Regions from separate parts of the Bacillus sp. ISL-39 genome, predicted to be linked through region 3. Evidence: riboswitches for the same ligand, from Rfam matches in the RefSeq annotation. Region 3 holds a riboswitch; each other region holds the start of a gene.
The links. Region 3 has a riboswitch for thiamine pyrophosphate ahead of J7E37_RS15740 (Ykof family thiamine-binding protein). Riboswitches for the same ligand answer to the same signal wherever they lie in the genome.
Positions count from the first base shown of each region.

Region 1: it holds a riboswitch for thiamine pyrophosphate, as region 3 does, so the genes downstream of both, thiT (energy-coupled thiamine transporter ThiT) here and J7E37_RS15740 (Ykof family thiamine-binding protein) in region 3, are expected to answer to the same signal.
Region 2: it holds a riboswitch for thiamine pyrophosphate, as region 3 does, so the genes downstream of both, thiC (phosphomethylpyrimidine synthase ThiC) here and J7E37_RS15740 (Ykof family thiamine-binding protein) in region 3, are expected to answer to the same signal.
Region 4: it holds a riboswitch for thiamine pyrophosphate, as region 3 does, so the genes downstream of both, J7E37_RS14915 (ABC transporter substrate-binding protein) here and J7E37_RS15740 (Ykof family thiamine-binding protein) in region 3, are expected to answer to the same signal.

Region 1 covers NZ_JAGGQM010000031.1:81,445-86,119, reverse strand. Annotated here, with positions in the region: gene feoB (ferrous iron transport protein B) at 1-1,747, opposite strand, end outside; gene J7E37_RS20450 (FeoA family protein) at 1,747-1,971, opposite strand; gene thiT (energy-coupled thiamine transporter ThiT) at 2,240-2,836, opposite strand; TPP riboswitch at 2,946-3,052, opposite strand; gene J7E37_RS20440 (histidine kinase N-terminal domain-containing protein) at 3,311-4,441, shown strand; gene J7E37_RS20435 (dicarboxylate/amino acid:cation symporter) at 4,493-4,675, opposite strand, start outside.
Region 2 covers NZ_JAGGQM010000025.1:189,372-194,046, reverse strand. Annotated here, with positions in the region: gene J7E37_RS17855 (hypothetical protein) at 1-45, shown strand, start outside; gene J7E37_RS17850 (Rossmann-fold NAD(P)-binding domain-containing protein) at 103-339, shown strand; gene J7E37_RS17845 (DMT family transporter) at 475-1,422, opposite strand; gene J7E37_RS17840 (Lrp/AsnC family transcriptional regulator) at 1,632-2,114, shown strand; TPP riboswitch at 2,497-2,610, shown strand; gene thiC (phosphomethylpyrimidine synthase ThiC) at 2,739-4,526, shown strand; gene tenI (thiazole tautomerase TenI) at 4,616-4,675, shown strand, end outside.
Region 3 covers NZ_JAGGQM010000021.1:14,470-19,144, forward strand. Annotated here, with positions in the region: gene fdhF (formate dehydrogenase subunit alpha) at 1-15, opposite strand, end outside; gene J7E37_RS15715 (hypothetical protein) at 292-726, opposite strand; gene J7E37_RS15720 (hypothetical protein) at 906-1,058, shown strand; gene J7E37_RS15725 (hypothetical protein) at 1,311-1,553, opposite strand; gene J7E37_RS15730 (hypothetical protein) at 1,726-1,914, opposite strand; gene J7E37_RS15735 (hypothetical protein) at 2,229-2,477, shown strand; TPP riboswitch at 2,555-2,653, shown strand; gene J7E37_RS15740 (Ykof family thiamine-binding protein) at 2,755-3,357, shown strand; gene J7E37_RS15745 (ECF transporter S component) at 3,357-3,953, shown strand; gene J7E37_RS15750 (ABC transporter ATP-binding protein) at 3,937-4,675, shown strand, end outside.
Region 4 covers NZ_JAGGQM010000019.1:116,936-121,610, reverse strand. Annotated here, with positions in the region: gene J7E37_RS14925 (ABC transporter permease) at 1-626, opposite strand, end outside; gene J7E37_RS14920 (thiamine-binding protein) at 623-916, opposite strand; gene J7E37_RS14915 (ABC transporter substrate-binding protein) at 919-1,920, opposite strand; TPP riboswitch at 2,047-2,154, opposite strand; gene J7E37_RS14910 (DUF2515 domain-containing protein) at 2,244-3,296, opposite strand; gene J7E37_RS14905 (manganese catalase) at 3,580-4,434, shown strand; tRNA gene J7E37_RS14900 (tRNA-Val) at 4,493-4,565, opposite strand; gene J7E37_RS14895 (NUDIX hydrolase) at 4,655-4,675, opposite strand, start outside.

The DNA.
Region 1 (4,675 bases), on a different contig from region 3:
TAATAGCTTCTTTTGCCAGGAAACCAGTGAAAAGTGAGGCACTGGCCTGCCATGTCCCAAAGCCTATGGGGGCGAATAACGGTGAGAAAATACCTCCAAGAACCGCTAAATAGCTATCATCCATGCTTACATTCACGCCTTCCGGGCCAGCGTAGGCAAGCAGCCAGATCAGGACGGAGCCGGCAAAAATAAATGTTCCTGCCTTCTTCACGAATCCTTTCCCCTTATCCCATGTGCTTCTCCAAAGCGCTCTCGCCTGCGGAAGCCTGTATGGGGGAAGCTCGATGACGAATACAGAAGTTTCACCCTTCAATAAGGTTTTCGAGAATACCTTTGCCAGCAAAAGAGCGATCACTACCCCCAACACATACAAACTCAGAACTACAGTTGCTTTATGTTCTAAAAAAAACGCTCCGACAAACAAGGCGTAAACAGGCAGCCGCGCCGAGCATGACATAAGCGGAGTCAGCAGGATGGTCATCAGCCTTTCCTTCGGTGTCTCAATGGTCCTTGCTGCCATGATGCCAGGTACATTACAGCCAAATCCGATCATCATCGGGATGAATGCCTTTCCATTCAAGCCGACTGATTCCATTAACCGGTCCATAACTAGCGCGACACGAGCCATATAACCTGAATCCTCAAGCAAGGATATGAAGAAGAACAAAATGAAGATTTGCGGCACGAAGACGAGGACTCCCCCTACTCCAGCTACAATCCCATCAAGAACCAGGTCCTTGATGAATGAGGAAGCACCCGCTGCAGTCAGTGCTGCTGTGATACCTGATGTTACTGGTCCGGACAGAAGTGAATCCAAGGCATCAGAGAGCGGGAAGCCAAGCCAGTCAAACGTAAGCATGAACATCATGTACATCAATACAAGAAAAATCGGGATTCCCAGGAATTTATTCGTTACGATCATATCAACCTTCTCTGTCAATGGAATCTTTTTATTTTCCATTGTGGTGGCTGCCTCTGATACTATTTTATCGATCGCTTCACTGCGCTTGCGATGGATGATCTGGTCAAGCGCTTGTTTACTGCCCGAATTTCGCTGTTCGGAAACCGAAACATGGTTGACCAGTGTGTCAAGCTCATCCAGTGAAAGTATTGTTTCCAGGTGATTTTTCACATAGGGGTTGCCTTCAAACAGCTGAAGTGCAAGCCAGCGAATCGGGTGTTCCGTCTTTCCGGCCAGTTTGGTCTCAAGCTCCAGGATGCCCGCTTCAATCGCTTTTCCATAATAAATGAGATTCGACTTCCCGATGCCGATAACTCCGCCAGTCACCAGTTCTGCAAGTTCATTACATCCTTTGCCTGACCTGGCAACAACAGGTGCTACAGCCACGCCCAATGATTGAGACAGTTTAGCAATATCAATTTGAATCCCCCTGTTTTTAGCCACATCCAGCATGTTTAAACCAATAATGACAGGTGCACCGTATTCCAACAGCTGCATAGTAAGGTGAAGATTGCGCCTTAACTGAGAAGCATCCAGGATATTCAGAAGTTTTTCGAATGGTTCATTCAGGAAAAAATTCGTCACAACACCTTCATCTTTAGAAAGTGGATTGAGGGTATACACCCCAGGAAGGTCAATAAGCTGGTCCCTGCCATTTTTTAATAGGCCAACTTTCTTCTCGACCGTTACCCCGCTCCAGTTCCCGACATATTCATAGGAACCTGTTAAGTTATTAAACAATGAAGTTTTTCCAGTGTTGGGGTTGCCAATGAGTGCAATATTCATCATACTCGCTCCACTTCAATCCTTAATGCTTCTTTGCGGCGAATGCCGATGCATTGCCCGCAGGATTCAACCATCACTGGGCCGCCAAAAGGCAGTATGCATTTTACGCACACTTCAGAGCCTTCTGCTATTCCCAAATCAAGCAATCTTCTTCTGACAAATTTGTCAGCACTAGCAATATTCAAGATCCGGCCTTTTTCACCAGTCTTTAATTTACCCAGCATAGCCATCACCTTTTTTTAGATTTAATAGTTATTATGAAACCCTTTGATGATTCATTTTTCTAAATGAGAATGATTATCTTTATTTAACCAGTTGAAGTCGAGTTGCACTGTGACATAAATCACTAAGATTAAGCTTGCAACGTATATTTATTGCAAACTCCATATAATTGACAAAACTTTTACCGAGAATCACTTCATTCCCATTACATACACTTATATGTATAAAACGCGCATAAAAAAAAGGAGAGCTATTCAGCTCCCCTATCTACTACATTTTATTGCTTACAGCTGTCGACTTAACCATTCTCGATGGTGCATAGCCGATGACCAGAATAATGATAATTGCACTTAAAATCATGCTCGGGATCATGTAAGTACCGTTATAGATAATGGAATAAAGCCACGCTGGCTGTCCTTCTGGCGCCCATACACCGAAAAAGATCCAGCCCGAAAAGAAATGAGCGATAAAGCGTAGCAAGCTTCCAATGAAGGTACCAGCGATGATCAAACCAATCCACTTTTTCTTATTCCCACTCTGGATGTTCTCCTTGACCTGCCTTGCAAAAATACCGGCAACTCCCAGCACAGTAAATGCCACCAAATAATCGATGAATCCCTGTACAGGGTGGTATATTTGCGAGAAACCAAGGATGAATTGCAAGAGTCCCAATAGCAGCCCAGTTATTGCGCCGCCCTTTATTCCCCAGCGGAATGCCATCAGGAATACAGGCACCATCGCAATCGACACTGACCCGCCCTGGGGCCAGATTCTTGAAAATAAAAACCCGGAAAATAAATCAAGCAAATAAGCCAGTGCGGAAAATACGGCTATTTCCACTAAAAAGAGAGTTTGTTTTTGTTTCATGTTTTGTTCCTCCTTCTTTTCAGAATGAGGTCCGTTTCTAACACGCCTTTTCTGCTTCAGAAACAAAAAAAGCAATCGTGGGGATCGATATAGGATTCCCAAGATTGCTTTCCTATCGCATCCACATTCCTTCGCTAGTATTAACTAACAGGTTCAAAGGGTAAGAACTCGGCCGCTCACTCTCAGCTGCTTCACACAGCTCCCCTTGTGGTTATTATTTAGTTTCTACACTATGAATATACTACTTCTTCAATTTAATAACAAGTATAACCTGTCAGCAAACTCTGCACTTCTCAATAAATGTCGATGACACAATAGACAAAACTCTTTCAATGTTGCTAAAAAAATCCTTCTTTTGTCACGTTTTTAGCTATTCGACGCAATTCAGCGGATGTTCTTAATATTCGACAAAGGGATTTAAGATTTTTCCTCGAATCTTTAATACCGAAATGAAAAACTGGGGGACTTAATGAAATGCTGCCAATTACGGATAACCGATTGCTTAGCTTCCTGACTAGTGAAAAAGAAAACCTCATAGCTGACTGGACGGAAAAAATCATCGTCTCAGAAGATGATCCATATAAAGAGAAAATAAGCAGGAACGCTGAGAGAATGTATGCAATCATTCTCTCGGTGTTTTCCAAGACAAGTGAGGAATTGGAAGAACATATTCAGGAGCTTGCTTTCATGGTCGGAGAAGAACGAGTACGTGCTGACATAAACATTGGCGATTTTGTCTATAATGTCAATTCCGGACGCTCCGTTCTATACAAACATCTTCATAAAATGAATATGGAATGGACAGAAATGCAAGAAGCCATCAACTCGATCAATTACTGTTTCGATACCTTTTTGTATTACGCTGTATCTTATTATAATGAACAAAAAAACAAGATCATCGAGGAAAAGAACCAGTTCATAGATTCAACACATAAAGACAGGCTGACATTGCTTGGGCAAATGACGTCTAGCTTCATCCATGAATTCCGCAATCCGCTGACTTCTATTCAGGGCTTCATCCAACTCTTAAGATCTGAACATCAAGATATGAAGTATCTCGATATCATCTCAAGCGAGCTTGAACAACTGAATTTCCGGATTTCGCAATTCTTGCTGCTATCAAAAAAAGAGCTGATTGGAAAAGAAAAAACGCATTTCTCTTTGAATAAAATGATTGATGAGGTTTTAAATTTCCTGTATCCCAGCATCCTTGACACGAATGTCCGGGTGATCAAGGATATAGCCGAGGATATGGATTTGTACGGCTATGCTGATGAAATCAGGCAGGTCCTCATCAACATCATCTTCAATGCCATTGACGTATTGAGCCAGTACCGTGATGATCCACAGATTGAAATAAAAGGATATTTCGTGAATGATACCCATATCAAAATAGAAATTTCGAATAATGGGCCAATCATACCCGACAATTTGTTAAAAACCATCTTTGAGCCATTCGTCACGACCAAAACACTTGGAACCGGACTTGGATTGTTCGTCTGCAGGGAAATCATCGAAAAGCATAAAGGCATACTCGCCTGTTCATCAGAACCTGACAAAACGTCTTTTATCATGCTGCTGCCTTTGACAAAGATCGAAATCTGACATATACCTGAACAACGAGACCCCGCCGGCAACGGCGGGGTCTCTTCTACTTTAATCTAAATATTCAAGGGAGCGGTCGTCCGCCACCTTTTTCACTTTACTTTTCTCAGGCCTTAACGCATGCTTTTTCTCAGATTCAGAGACAATGACCGCACAAGCTGCATCGCCAGTAATATTGACAGCCGTTCGAGCCATATCGAGCAGACGGTCGATGCCAAGTATTAGTCCAATCCC
Region 2 (4,675 bases), on a different contig from region 3:
CAGCAAATATATACACAATTAAGGAGCGACCAGGAGACGGGCTGAAGTCTCGGGCTAGTGAATCCATTTGGAGATGAGGGAAAGCCTTAAGTGGCTGCCATCATGTCTGAAGCGATGGGGATGGAGGTTGAATATATCAACCCTTCGGTAAAGGAATTCAAGGAGCATATGCTGGCTTCCGGTGTCGATGAAGCTTTTATAAATGTGGTCGTGGGGATTCATTTTCCAACAAAGCTTATGATGGCCAAGGGGATCAAATACGATTTTGAAAAAGCTGCAGGACGAAAGCCGACAAAAATGAAGCAGTATGTAGAGGATTATAAAGAGAACTGGATTTAAGTTTTGGCGGCGGATTGCTGATGTCGATTTCTTTTGCTGCAGCAGGAGATTTATTTTCACCAAGAGAACGCGGGACAGCTTCATTCCGGCTAAAGGAAGGGTCGGGCTATGGGAGTATGAATTATAAATGCCTGTTCAACGGGGAACAGGCATTTTTTCTGCTTTGCTATCTTCACCCTCTAAAATACGGACAGAAATCGGAATCCTAAACCTGATAGGCTTGTTTTTCAGAATCGTAAATAAAAAGCAGCCTGCAATAACAATGAAACTGCCAGCGGCTTGAATCCATGTCATCTTCTCTCCTAAAAAAGTAAATGCCAAGAGAGCTGTAAAAATGGGGTTGAAATTAAGGAACAACCCGGAAATGCTTGGTCCTAGTTTATTGACTCCGATATTCCAGAGAACCATACAAAGCACGGTCGAGACCAGGCCTGTATATAAAATGCCTTGCATAAAGGAGGAATTCAAGTTGGTTACCGTGAAATCCCTGATGGAAAAAGGGAGCAAAACGAGTAGGCCGAAAATACCAGAGTAGAGTATGGACATCAACGGTGTGACGGTCGCCATCGCCCACTTGCTGCTGACCGAATAAATCCCCCACATTCCCACAGCTGTCGTCATATAAAGATCGCCTTTATTGAACTGTAAGGAAAATAATGAATTTATATTCCCTTTTGAAAGGACGAGCAAAACACCAAATAAAGAGATGATCATGGCGAGGAACTGAAATTTATTTAGCTTTTCTTTTAGGAAAAGAGATGAGAATGCCGCAATCGAAAACATATTCAATGTCGAGATTAAGCCAACGTTCGTTGCCGAAGTCTTTTCAAGTGCCATGAATTGCAATGCCTGGAATAAGGCGACCCCGGTGACTCCCATTATGAAAAGAGGCATAATGGATTCTTTTGGGGGGATCAGCTTTTTCTCTTTCCACCATACAAGCGGAATGAGACAGATGATCGCGATGGCCCATCTTAAAATGGTCAAGGTGATTGGAGAAGCATGGTCTACAAGCGTCTTCCCCACGATAAAATTTCCGCCCCAAAGAAAGCTCGTTAAAAGTAATAGGAAATGATATTTCACGTCATTTGGCCCCCCTGATCAGTACCATTGTGCACAACGACTTAAGTTATATGAATTATTTTAACATTTCCCTTAAAATACAAAAGATAATTTTGTATAATTAATTTAATTCAAAATTATTAAAAATATAATGTAAATATAGTTTAATAAATTCAAATATTGGCGGTTATTTCGCTGGTATTCGGAATTTTTAAAAAGGGGGTTGAATCTTGGAATCTGTTGTAAGCAAGGTTTTGGATAATGTGGATATTAAAATCCTGGACTTCTTGCAAAAGGATGCTCAGTTAAGCAACCTGGAACTCTCTAAGCGAGTGAATTTATCTGCGCCCGCAGTTCACGCCAGAATCAAGCGACTGGAAGGTGAAGGATATATTAAAAAGCAGGTCGCAATTTTGAATCACGAGAAGCTTGGCTTTGATTTACTGTGCTTTGTTTTTATGAGCACCAATATGCATCAGTTAGAAAAGTTGGAATCATTGGAAGAAACACTAGAAACAATGGAAGAGGTGTTAGAGTGCCATTGCCTCACTGGGGAGTATGATTATCTGTTAAAGGTAGCCTGCAAAGATCGCAAGGGGCTGGAGATGTTTATCAGGAGGCTGAATGAACTAGGAATCACCAAAATCCAGACAAGTCTGGCACTAAGGGAAATCAAAGACTCGACCGTCCTGCCAATCAGTGGGGAAGTGTGAGCAGTTTACAAGCTGCTATGGGTGACATGGGGACGAATTCGGGTGCCAGAAAAAAGTATACAAGACAGTGGAAAACGCAGCTGAATTACACGTGATAGTCACGATGCATTGGCCAGTCTTTGGCAGGCATAGTTTTTTCTTAAATGAATCTTCCCTGCGAAAGAAGAATGGAACTAAAGAGAATTTTCCTAATGAATAGATTAAACAATGGATAGAACGTAGAGGAAGACAGCCTTCAGGCATTATTTTGGTATTCTAGAGTAAAGATTTAAGTTGACTTTATTTAGTAGATTATAAAGCTATTTTTCAACGAACATAGATTATACGAATTAAAAAACTTTTGTTTGTTTTCCAAATTGTGTATAATAATAAAGAACTGAATAGCAATAACTAGGGGTGCCCAATGGCTTGGGCTGAGAAAGGAACGCGCTAAGTTTCTTGACTCTTTGGACCTGATCTGGATCATACCAGCGTGGGGAAGTTAAGATGTGCAAAGTATTTTTTGTGCAAAAAACATTCGCGGTTAAGCCGGTCCATCTTTATGTGGACCGGCTTTTTTACATACTAGAGAACTTCCTTGGTGCCAGGTCTTGTCCCTTAATTTTAAAGAGGGAGAGATGATCAATGACAACAGCTAATTCTTTAAACCAGGACAGCATTTCAATTATGTCAAGCTTTTCTGGAAGCAAAAAAGTGTATGTGGAGGGGTCTAGGCCGGATATAAGAGTTCCGATGCGGGAGATTGGATTAAGCCCGACCAGCAGCAGCTTTGGAGAGGAAAACAATGAGCCGGTTCGTGTGTATGATACAAGCGGCCCATATACGGATCCTTTGTTTACCTCTGATCTTAGAAAAGGTCTTCCTTTGTTGAGAAGGCGGTGGATTCAGGAACGGGATGATGCAGAAGAGTATGATGGCCGAAAAATAAAACCCGAGGATAACGGCTACCGCAATGAGCAAGATCCGCGTGCCAATCATAAGGTGTTTCCAGGCTTATCCCGCAAGCCATTGAGGGCAAAAAAGGGAAAGAATGTTACCCAGCTTCACTATGCAAAGAAGGGAATCATTACGCCAGAGATGGAGTTTATCGCGATTAGGGAACATATGGATCCCGAATTTGTCCGTGCTGAAGTGGCAAGAGGCAGGGCCATCATTCCAGCCAATATCAATCATCCTGAGACGGAGCCAATGATTATCGGCCGGAATTTCCACGTAAAAATAAATGCGAACATTGGGAACTCGGCCGTTTCCTCCTCGATTGAGGAGGAAGTGGAAAAAATGGCTTGGGCTACCCGATGGGGTGCAGATACAATCATGGATCTGTCGACAGGAAAAAATATTCATACGACACGCGAATGGATTATCCGAAACTCCGCTGTTCCGGTGGGGACCGTTCCAATTTACCAGGCGCTTGAAAAGGTCAATGGCATTGCCGAGGACCTTACGTGGGAAGTGTACAGAGATACCCTTATCGAACAAGCGGAGCAAGGGGTTGATTATTTCACCATTCATGCCGGCGTACTCTTAAGGTATGTGCCGCTTACAGCGAAACGATTGACCGGTATTGTATCGCGTGGCGGCTCGATCATGGCTCAATGGTGCCTGCATCATCATAAAGAAAACTTCTTATATACACACTTTGAAGAAATCTGCGAAATCATGAAAACCTACGATGTGGCGTTCTCTCTGGGAGATGGTTTGCGGCCGGGATCGATCGCGGATGCCAATGATGAGGCTCAATTTGCTGAGCTCGAAACACTTGGGGAGCTGACGAAGGTCGCGTGGGAACATGACGTACAGGTGATGGTGGAAGGCCCTGGTCATGTACCGATGCACCTGATCAAGGAAAACATGGATAAGCAATTGGAGATTTGCCAGGAAGCACCTTTTTATACGCTTGGCCCGCTTACGACAGATATCGCGCCGGGATATGATCATATCACCTCTGCAATTGGAGCTGCGATGATTGGCTGGTATGGTACAGCCATGCTCTGTTACGTGACGCCAAAAGAACATTTGGGCTTGCCAAATAAGGACGATGTGCGCGAGGGAGTCATCACTTATAAAATTGCCGCTCATGCCGCCGATCTGGCAAAAGGCCATCCAGGAGCACAAAAAAGGGACGACGCCCTGTCAAAAGCCCGTTTTGAATTTCGCTGGAAAGATCAATTCAACCTTTCTTTGGATCCTGAGCGCGCATTGGAATACCATGATGAAACGCTGCCGGCTGAAGGGGCTAAAACTGCCCACTTCTGTTCCATGTGCGGACCAAAATTTTGCAGCATGAGAATTTCCCAGGATATCCGGAATTATTCAAAAGAGCACCAGCTGGACACGGAGGAAGCAATTGAGAGAGGGCTGGTCGAAAAAGCCGAGGAATTTAAAAAAACCGGAGGAAAGCTTTATAGATAATTTGAGGATATACAGACGTTGAAAGTAGAATGCGGGAGCCGCTTTTTATTCAGGAAAGCGGTCCCTGCTTTTAATGGGGGGGAATCTGGATGAGGAAGCAGCTGCATGTCATTTCAGATGGAAAGCTTTCTCTAAAAGCTTTTGCCGAA
Region 3 (4,675 bases):
TATTTTGCCAGACAAGACCTCATCTTCCTTTCTGTATAGAAATCGCTCTCTTTCTCACTACCCAAACCACGAATGACTTTAACCACTTTTATGAGAGTTTTTTGAAAATGGCTCTGATATTACAGATTATTAAAAATCATTGTTCTTTAATAAAGTTCTTACCTTCCAAAAAAACCACAGAGGTCATTATTTGTTTGTACGTCTTCCACATTTTTGCTTTTAGGGAGATTAAAAAAATTAACATATTGGACAAAAAAAAGCCCTACCTGATTAAGGCTTTGAGATTATTTACTATAAAAAGCGGCAAGCATCATTTCCCGCTTCATCAGAGGAAAGAATATACAGCGTCTTTCCATTGGTGGATTTTTCTTTAGTAAAACCCAAATTCTCTAGTTCACCGTAATCTCCAACAACAATGATGGCTGAAGCAAAAAGCAATGCCTGCAGATGGAATAGAGAAACATCAATCACTTCTGTTAGTGAATCTCCAGGTTTGAGTGCTTCCAGGACAGCAATCCTGCCATGGATTCCAAGGCTTTCAAAAGCATATTCCATACTGTCGGCCATGGATTCGGAAATGACCGAGGCAGAACTGATGACGTCATTCCAATTCTCATCAAAAACATAAGCATGCCACGAAGATTGTTGTTCATTCCCCACTAGAAAATCAATTTTAAGAAAATGCTGGTCATCATCAAATTGATAAACCGATTTCACTATATTCACGCTTCCCTCCATTAGTAAAGTAGAGATAGTTTCCCACTGTAAGCAAAAGTTAATGAATCCGTTTTGCATGTTTTAAAATCGTTAGTAAATACTTACAACGACGGAAGCCTAGGCATGAATCTTTTTGTTGAGGGAAGAAGTAATATACAAAATACTAAACAGAGCAGGAGGATGAGAGAATGGAGCAAAAACAAAACCATAAACATTTCAATGAGGAAGATGAACAGCACAGTATGGTATGCAATGACCAGTTATTTTTTCAGGAATTAAGAATAGCAGCTGAAGAGGCTGAACGAGACCGCATCGATACAGATCAAAATAAAGCAAAATAAAAAGAGAAAGGCAATTAGCCTTTCTCTTCCTATTGAGGGTTAGTAAAGCAAGTATTTACACAAAGTGCTTTAAATAAGGCTCTTTTCTCAAACTTGGTTGCAATTCGACTGCAAAATAGGCTGTCTTTCTTCGCAAAGTTGACTCTTTTACGAGAAAAGAGCATGCAAACTTTAATACCGACCTGCCAAATGGCCTTATATTACGTTAAAATCGGCTTTAGGATTTTAACAACAACCTTTACGAAAACAGCCTTAACTAATGAACCGGTCTCTTTCCGCCGCATCTTCTTCCCGCTGTGCTTCTCTTTCTTCATACCAAAATTTAATATGAGTCAGGATGGAGAAAACGAGGAAAAAGTTCATCGACCAGACACTGACAAACGGGGCCATCCCACCGAACTCAATCGTCTCATACTGTTTAAATACCATTACAATATATGACTCAATGAACACAAGGACAAAGCCGGCTACACCTGCAATTGCCATTCGCATCATAATCAAAAACCACCTTATCGTATTATCAGATTATTTAAATAATACGACTAATTATTGATTAACGCAACTGTTTTGTTCACTAATTCGCCATATTTGAACGTTGACAATTTGGCGTAGTCCGTTTTACCTAAATCTTTTCATGGACATCATTAATCTTCGAGCTCGGTCCGGCTTATCTATTCAACTTCTTTTGCTTTTGCATGATCTCATATGATTTTTCTATTATATCTGTTAATACATCGCCTTTGTATATCCTGCCGATTTTTGTATTCTCTTGATAATATTCGACAATCTCATCTAGTTTATCAGATGTTTCCTTGGACACTCTCACATTCAACTGAATTCTCTGGGCCTCATTCATGGAACAGATTTCCCTCCAAATCCTTTACTTCTATGTAAAATATACTATTCATCAACTTGCTAGCAGTTTGATATTATGTAGATATGCGTCGCTAACTCTGCCGCAATGTCTTTTATTTTAACATAATCTATCACCTTACAACACTATGTTGTTTTTCCTATCCTCTTACAGGGTAATTTATATCAAGATTTGTTTTTCTGGCGGGAATTGGGAATTATATAGGGTTTCTTTTTCCCTCACAACTGGAATACATAACTGCATAAACTTACCTTCCTTGTTGCCCTATTAAAATTCGAATGACATGGAGAATTTCTATGAAGCTTACAAAATGGTCTTACACAAAGAGATATAATATCAAAGCGCAATTTGATGTTTTTCCAAATTCAGTCGTTTTATTCCGCCAAATCAAAGAATACTACTTCGTATATACTGTTAATTGGTCTTTAAAGGATCCCGTTGTATCTAAATCTGAACTGGCGGAAATGGAGCGGCTTCTTAATAAGGAACTGGGCACCCTTGAAAGCTACAGGCAGAGAAAGTATTTCCATAACCATTCCGAATGAATCAAATTTTGAAAATTAGCCATTTACAATTCAGCCTATTTACATTAAGATGATTTTGAAAACAACAACTGTATAGGTTTTTGCACTAGGGGAGCTTTTGGCTGAGAAGAACTTTGTTCTGACCCTTATTACCCGATCTGGATAATACCAGCGTGGGGAAGTGCAGGCGAAGCTCTTCGTTATATCTTTTTTTATCTGACGATAGAATTCAACTGCATCCACCACGCTGGATGCAGTTTTTTGTTTTCTACCCAATGAACAAAGGAGATGTAATGGTATGAAAGAGATTTTTTGCGGTACAAGTGAGATTACAGGGGCCAGGTTTTCCATTTCCCCAATGTCAGACAGGTTTGTTGACATTATCCTCTCTGCATTGAAGGAAGTTGATACGTCAAAGGTTTGGATGGAGACAGATGATGTCAGCACCTGTGTGCGGGGACGTTCTGAACATGTTTTTGACGTTGTTAAAGCCATATTCCTGAATGCTTCAATCGGTGGAGATCATGTGGTCCTGAATGCCACGTTTTCAAATGGATGTCCCGGTGACAGTGCAGGGGATGCTTTTATGGCGGAAGATTCAAATGTAATGAATGATGAGCGTTCTCAAAAAATCAACCAGGAGGTCGCAGCCCAGTTTGCTCTCTATCCTTTAGGAATTCCTGGATATATGAATGTAATCATGGATCAAATAAAAACTGTTGAGCAGCAAGGTGTCTTTAGCGGAGGAATTCATTATGCCTCAAGATTGGATGGCGATGCCAATAAGGTTTTTACCGGAATAGAAAGTGCTTTTGATGGTGCCCGGAACAGTGATTCTTCACATATTGTTATGACGGTGACCATGTCGGCCAACAGTCCTTCCCGTAAGGAGGAACGATAATGCTCGCAAACTGGAAACTTCGAGAGGTTGTAGTTTTATCCGTACTGGCAGTCGTTTTTGGCGTAATCTACCTTCTGTTCTTACAGTTCGGCAATGTGCTTGTAGGCATGTTCGGACTAATCGGCTATGACTTGATCTTCGGGATCTGGTTCATCGTTTCCATCATAGCTGCTTACATCATCAGAAAGCCTGGAGCAGCGGTGTTATCAGAAACAATTGCAGCAACAATCGAGGTCATGCTTGGAAACGCTGTTGGTCCGCGTCTGATCCTGGCCGGGATTATCCAGGGACTGGGGGCGGAAGCTGCTTTTGCGGCAACCAAATGGAAGAACTATTCTACATGGGTTCTTGTAGCAGCAGGAATGGGGGCTTCAATCACCAGCTTCGCATGGGGTTACTTTTTAGGCGGCTTCTCCGCTCTATCACCTGGTTATGTAACAGCCATGTTTGTCGTCAGGCTTATAAGCGGAGCAATCTTAGCAGGTCTTTTAGGTAAATACATAAGCGACAGCCTCGCTAAAACAGGAGCATTGAATAGCTTCCCGCTTGGAAAGGAAGCCAGAAAGGCAAAGCAGAACCATGATATTTCAGCCTAGTCTGCCATTTCTTGAAGTGTCAAACGTTACGTTCCGATTTGAGGATGATCAGAAGGATGTTTTAAGGAATATCACTTTTGATATTAATGAAAATGAGAACATTCTTGTACTGGGTCCAAGCGGTTCGGGTAAGAGCACACTCGCATACTGCATGAATAATCTATATCCAGCGTCTGTTGATGGAATAATGAGCGGCAGTATAAAGTTCAGAGGCAAGGAATTATCCTCCTTCGAATCCGGAGAGATAAATCAAAAAGTCGGATTGGTCATGCAGGATCCTGATTCCCAGTTTTGCATGCTGACTGTCGAGGAAGAAATAGCTTTTGTATTAGAGAATATTCAGTTTCCCAGATCGGAAATGAAAGAAAGAATAGATTATGCCCTTGACTTAGTAGACATAAAGCACTTTAAACACAGGCTTATTCACTCACTCTCCGGCGGGCAAAAGCAAAAACTTGCGATTGCCTGTGCATTGGCAATGGAACCTGAATTATTAATACTTGATGAACCTACTGCCAATCTAGACCCCGCCTCAGGGTTCGAATTGGTCCGGACGTTAAAAAGATTAAAGAATAAACACTCGTTCAGTATCCTCGTTATCGAGCATAACCTGGATTATTGGCTTGAAATTATGGATCGCTGCATCATATTGAATTCTGCGGGTGAACTGTTTTTTAATGGTCCGCCTAGTGTTTGTTTTAATCATTTTGCAAAAGAACTGG
Region 4 (4,675 bases), on a different contig from region 3:
AGTGTCATAAATACGCCAATTCCCTTCTCAGCTCCCAGCCATTCTGAAATAACCGCACCCATGACGCTGTAAGTCGCTGCTATTTTCAATCCAGAGAACAGAGGGGACAGTGCATTAGGGAGTTCAAGCTTCGAAAATGTCTGGAACCGTGTGGCGCCTGACATCCTCATGTAATGAAGAAGTTCTCCCGGAACATTGCTGAAACCATCCAATGAAGCAATAGTGACCGGGAAAAAACAAACTAGAATGATAATGAGCAACTTGGGCAAAAAGCCGAAACCAAACCAAATGACCAACAGAGGGGCTAAAACGATAATCGGTACATTTTGCGATAGAATCAACAATGGATAAAATGCATTTCTCATAGAAGGTATCAAGTGGAGTATCATGGCAATCAAAAATCCGATGGTTGATCCCAGCAAAAGCCCGGTAATCGCCAATGTCAGGGTTGCTCCTATATCCGGCAAAAATAAAGGATAACTCCCTGCCGCTTCCTTAAAGATGACAGAAGGAGCAGGCAGCAGCCATGCCGGTATCTCTTGTACAAGAGTAATCATTTCCCAAAACAAGAAGAAAAGGAGGAGGACCATAAATGGCCGCCATCCTCTATTCCATAATGTGTTCATTGCCGATATTTCTCCGTCAGCCTGCCCATCGTAATTCCCTCTGGCTGATATAAGACTTTCACCTGGGATATGACATTCGGAGCTCCAAGTTCAATCATCTTTTTGTTCATCTCAGCTATCACCGCTAACAGTTGCTCCAGTTCACCCTCCATTGTTGTTTCCAGCGGATGGACTTCATAATTTACACCAGACTTATCAATGATTTTGATTGCCTCATCCACCAATCCAATGACCTCCTCTGCAGAAGAAGCTTTAGGTATGATTTGTACACTCACTAACGCTGTTGCCATCATCAGTTCCCCCTTTCTGGTAAAAATTCATTGGTAAAGGCTTTTTCAGCTTCTAATTCCTTCTCCAAAAGGTCATTCTCAAACATCCAATCACTATAATTCTGCCAAACCTCCAGCTTTTGCTCACCCCAGCGCTCAGCGTCATCCTGGTATCTAGGGGATAGCCATTCTTGGCTTCTCTTCACCAGTTCTTCATCCAAATCAGGTACCGCCTTAATCAAAATATCTGCACTGTCAGCTGGATGCTCAATCGCAAATTCATAACCCTCTGTTAGTGCAGCCATAAATTCTTTGACTGTTTCCGGATCATCTTTGATCATTTTTTCATTCGTGGTGATGACGGGTGTATAGTAGTCCAGTTTCTTTGAGAAATCTGTTAGATAAACCATATTGATCGATTCATTACGAATTTCCGCCTCAACTCCTGTCCAACCATAATAAATCCAGGCAAAATCAATATCACGATTTACCGCTGTAAAAAAGTCAGAGTCTCCCATATTAACAATCTTCACTTTCTCGACATCGGCATTTTCTTGCTTCATCAATGAATTGATTACAGCTTTTTCAATTGGCGATCCCCAGCCGCCATATGTTTTGCCTTCAAAATCCTTTGGTGAAACTATATTTTTAGCCTTTGGAGAGGCAAATCCAGATGTATTATGCTGAATAACAGCCGCCAGTGAAACAAGCGGTATCCCCTGGATTCTAGCCTGCGTGATTCCTTCCTGGTAACTTACTCCGAATTCCGATTTTCCTGATGCGACAAGCTGGTCTGCTCCTGCTTCCCCCGGGAGGATTATATTTACGTCCAAACCGCGATTCTTGAAATAGCCTTTTTCTTTTGCGACATAGATTCCCGTATGGTTTGTGTTCGGCGTCCAATCAAGCACAATTGACACCTTCTTCAATTTGTCTTCCTTCTCCATTGATGACTGACTTGAAGAACAGGCAGCCAGACCCCAGACTAACAAAAATGCAGAAAACAAGATTAATAATTTCTTCATGTTTTTCCCCTCTTCTCTATTTGTTTGACAATGAAGGCGGAAAAGAAGGCTAAAGTAAAGTTAATAAAATAAAAAATGCGCTCAGGGAATCCCAAGCGCATGAATAAATCCATAATAAACGAAAAACGTCTATCAGAAGATGTTCCCTACGCTGGTACTAACCAGATCAGGTTAAAGGGTCAGCATCTATGGACACTTTCTCAGCCGGCACTTCCGGCTCCCCTACATTTCCTATTCTCCAATTGTCATCTCTACTATATAGAATGTTTTATGATTCGTCTAGAAAAATAAACCGTTTTCTTCTTCATATAGTTAAACATATCTTAATCAATGATAGAAATAATCTTCTTCGCAGAAGCGGCAAGTTCCAGCTTTTCAAGTGTCTGGCAGTAATCATATTCTATATTTCCAATAGAAGGTTCTTCTATCCCGGTAAGATAATTCAATACTTTATAATCACCGAACCATTCTCCAGCCTCTGCTTCAGGATGTGTAACGTTTTTCCAGGTGTTTTGAAGTTTTGGGCTGTAGATTCTTCTTGCCCCTGGTTTTAGCTTGCATGAACTCAATTTAATTTGATAGTTAAGTCCGGGAATTCCTTCATGCACATCGTTGAAGATATGAGGCCAGTAATTTTTTCTTGAACCTGTATGAGAATGTGCCGTGGCCCACTCTTCCACTTTTTTCAATACTTCTGTATCAAAAAGGATGGCATACAGTCTTTTTCCTAATTGGATTCGTTCATGCAATGATTGAAACTGATTCACTGTCTGCCCAGCAAGTTTAGTCACACCATAGTCATTGTAGGGGAAAAGAATTTGATTGAAGGACAAAAAATCCTGTATCTCAAACTCCAGGGTACTGAATACATCCTTGATATAGTTCTGGTTTTGGATGACTCTATTTTCAATATAGTTCTGTTCATTGATAATTAAACCAATTGTGAGCAGGGGTGAATTAGATGATACCCAATAATAATCCCATATCGTCTCAATAAAGACCGAAATATTAAAGTGGGGAAGCAGCCTGAATAACGGTTCTTTCCTTTTAAGACTTTCTTCATAAAGCAGCAGCTGTGGAAATGCATCCTGGAAGATAAGCCAATTCCCTCGTTCAAGGAATGAGAAAAACGAGCTTTTTTCTTTTTTGGGTAACAGCCTTGTTAATAGCTCTGCTTTTAAATCTGTCATGCTCCATCCGGCATTCCTTGAGACCATATGGGCCAGTAATGCCCAATTGATTTCCGGGTGCTTCTTATAAAAGTCCAGGTAGGCTTTCGTTCTAGTAATATTGTTTTTATTTAGTTCCTTGGTCTTCAACTTTATCTCTTGGATGATTTTTCTCTCTTCTTCTAAGGGGTTCTTAGTCAAGTTCATTTTTTGCCTTCTTTGTAATTTTTCATGAATCACTTCAATAGGCGACTTTACTTTTCTCTTAAAAAAGGATATTGTTCCTCCCCCCTCATTCTGGATTTCGATTAAACCATCACCACAAATAAGATCCTTTTCCATTCTATTTCTTTCTTATTAAATAAATGAGCTAAACACAAAAGAAATACAAACCTGGAATTCCCCTCAGTTTTGCAGGTCCAAGTTCCTTAAACTGAAATCGCCCATATCATAGCAGTGGAGTGTGAATTTCGTTTTGGGGAGGAATACGATGTTTTATCACGTTAAGGAATTACAGTATCAAGCGAAACCGGAAAGGCCAGACCCTGTCTACGCCAAAAAGCTGCAGGAAGTTATTGGCGGACAATTCGGGGAAATCTCTGTTGCAATGCAATATTTATTCCAGGGATGGAATACGCGCGGTGACGGAAAATATCGGGATCTCTTGATGGATACCGGTACAGAAGAGCTGGCCCATATTGAAATGCTTTCTACCATGGTCGCCAGGCTGTTAGATGGAGCTCCTGTTGGCGCACAAGAGGAAGCAGCAAAGGATCCGGTGATGAAAGCGATTTTAGGGGGCATGAATCCACAGCATATCATCGTATCAGGTTTGGGAGCAATGCCGGCTGACAGCGTTGGAAACCGTTGGACGGCAGATTACATCATCGCGAGCGGCAATCTTCTCGCAGACTTCAGGGCTAACCTGAATGCTGAGTCCCAGGGCAGGCTCCAGGTCGCCAGACTTTACTATGAAACGACAGACCGCGGCGTAAGGGATATGCTATCCTGGCTGCTGGCAAGAGACACAATGCACCAAAACCAGTGGATCGCTGCTATAAAGGAATTGGAAGCAAAGGAAAACGTAGTGGTGCCAAGCACCTTCCCGAAACACCTGGAAAAACAGGAAGTTTCCTACGTGCTGTTTAATCTTTCAGAGGGAGACGAAAGTGCGGCTGGCAGATGGGCAAGCGGAACCAGCATGGACGGCCTTGGCACATTCCAGTACGTCCAAAATCCTGCTCCATTTGGGCCAAAGCCAAAGCTCAAACCAGCACCTCCTTATATTTTTGATACACCACCAGCTGTGATGAGGAATGAGCAAATACCACCAAACTTGATGTGAGAGATGAAAGAACAAAAAAAGCTTCAATCCTTTAGAAAAGGATTGAAGCTTTTTAGTATGATTCCTACTGGGTTCGAACCAGCGACCTCTACCCTGTCAAGGTAGCGCTCTCCCAGCTGAGCTAAGGAATCTTATTAAGTTTGTCCTATTTAGTGAGGACATTTACTAATATATACTGGATTGATAGGATTGTCAATAATGTTTGCATAAAAATCATGATTTATAAATTCTTAATTGCCCT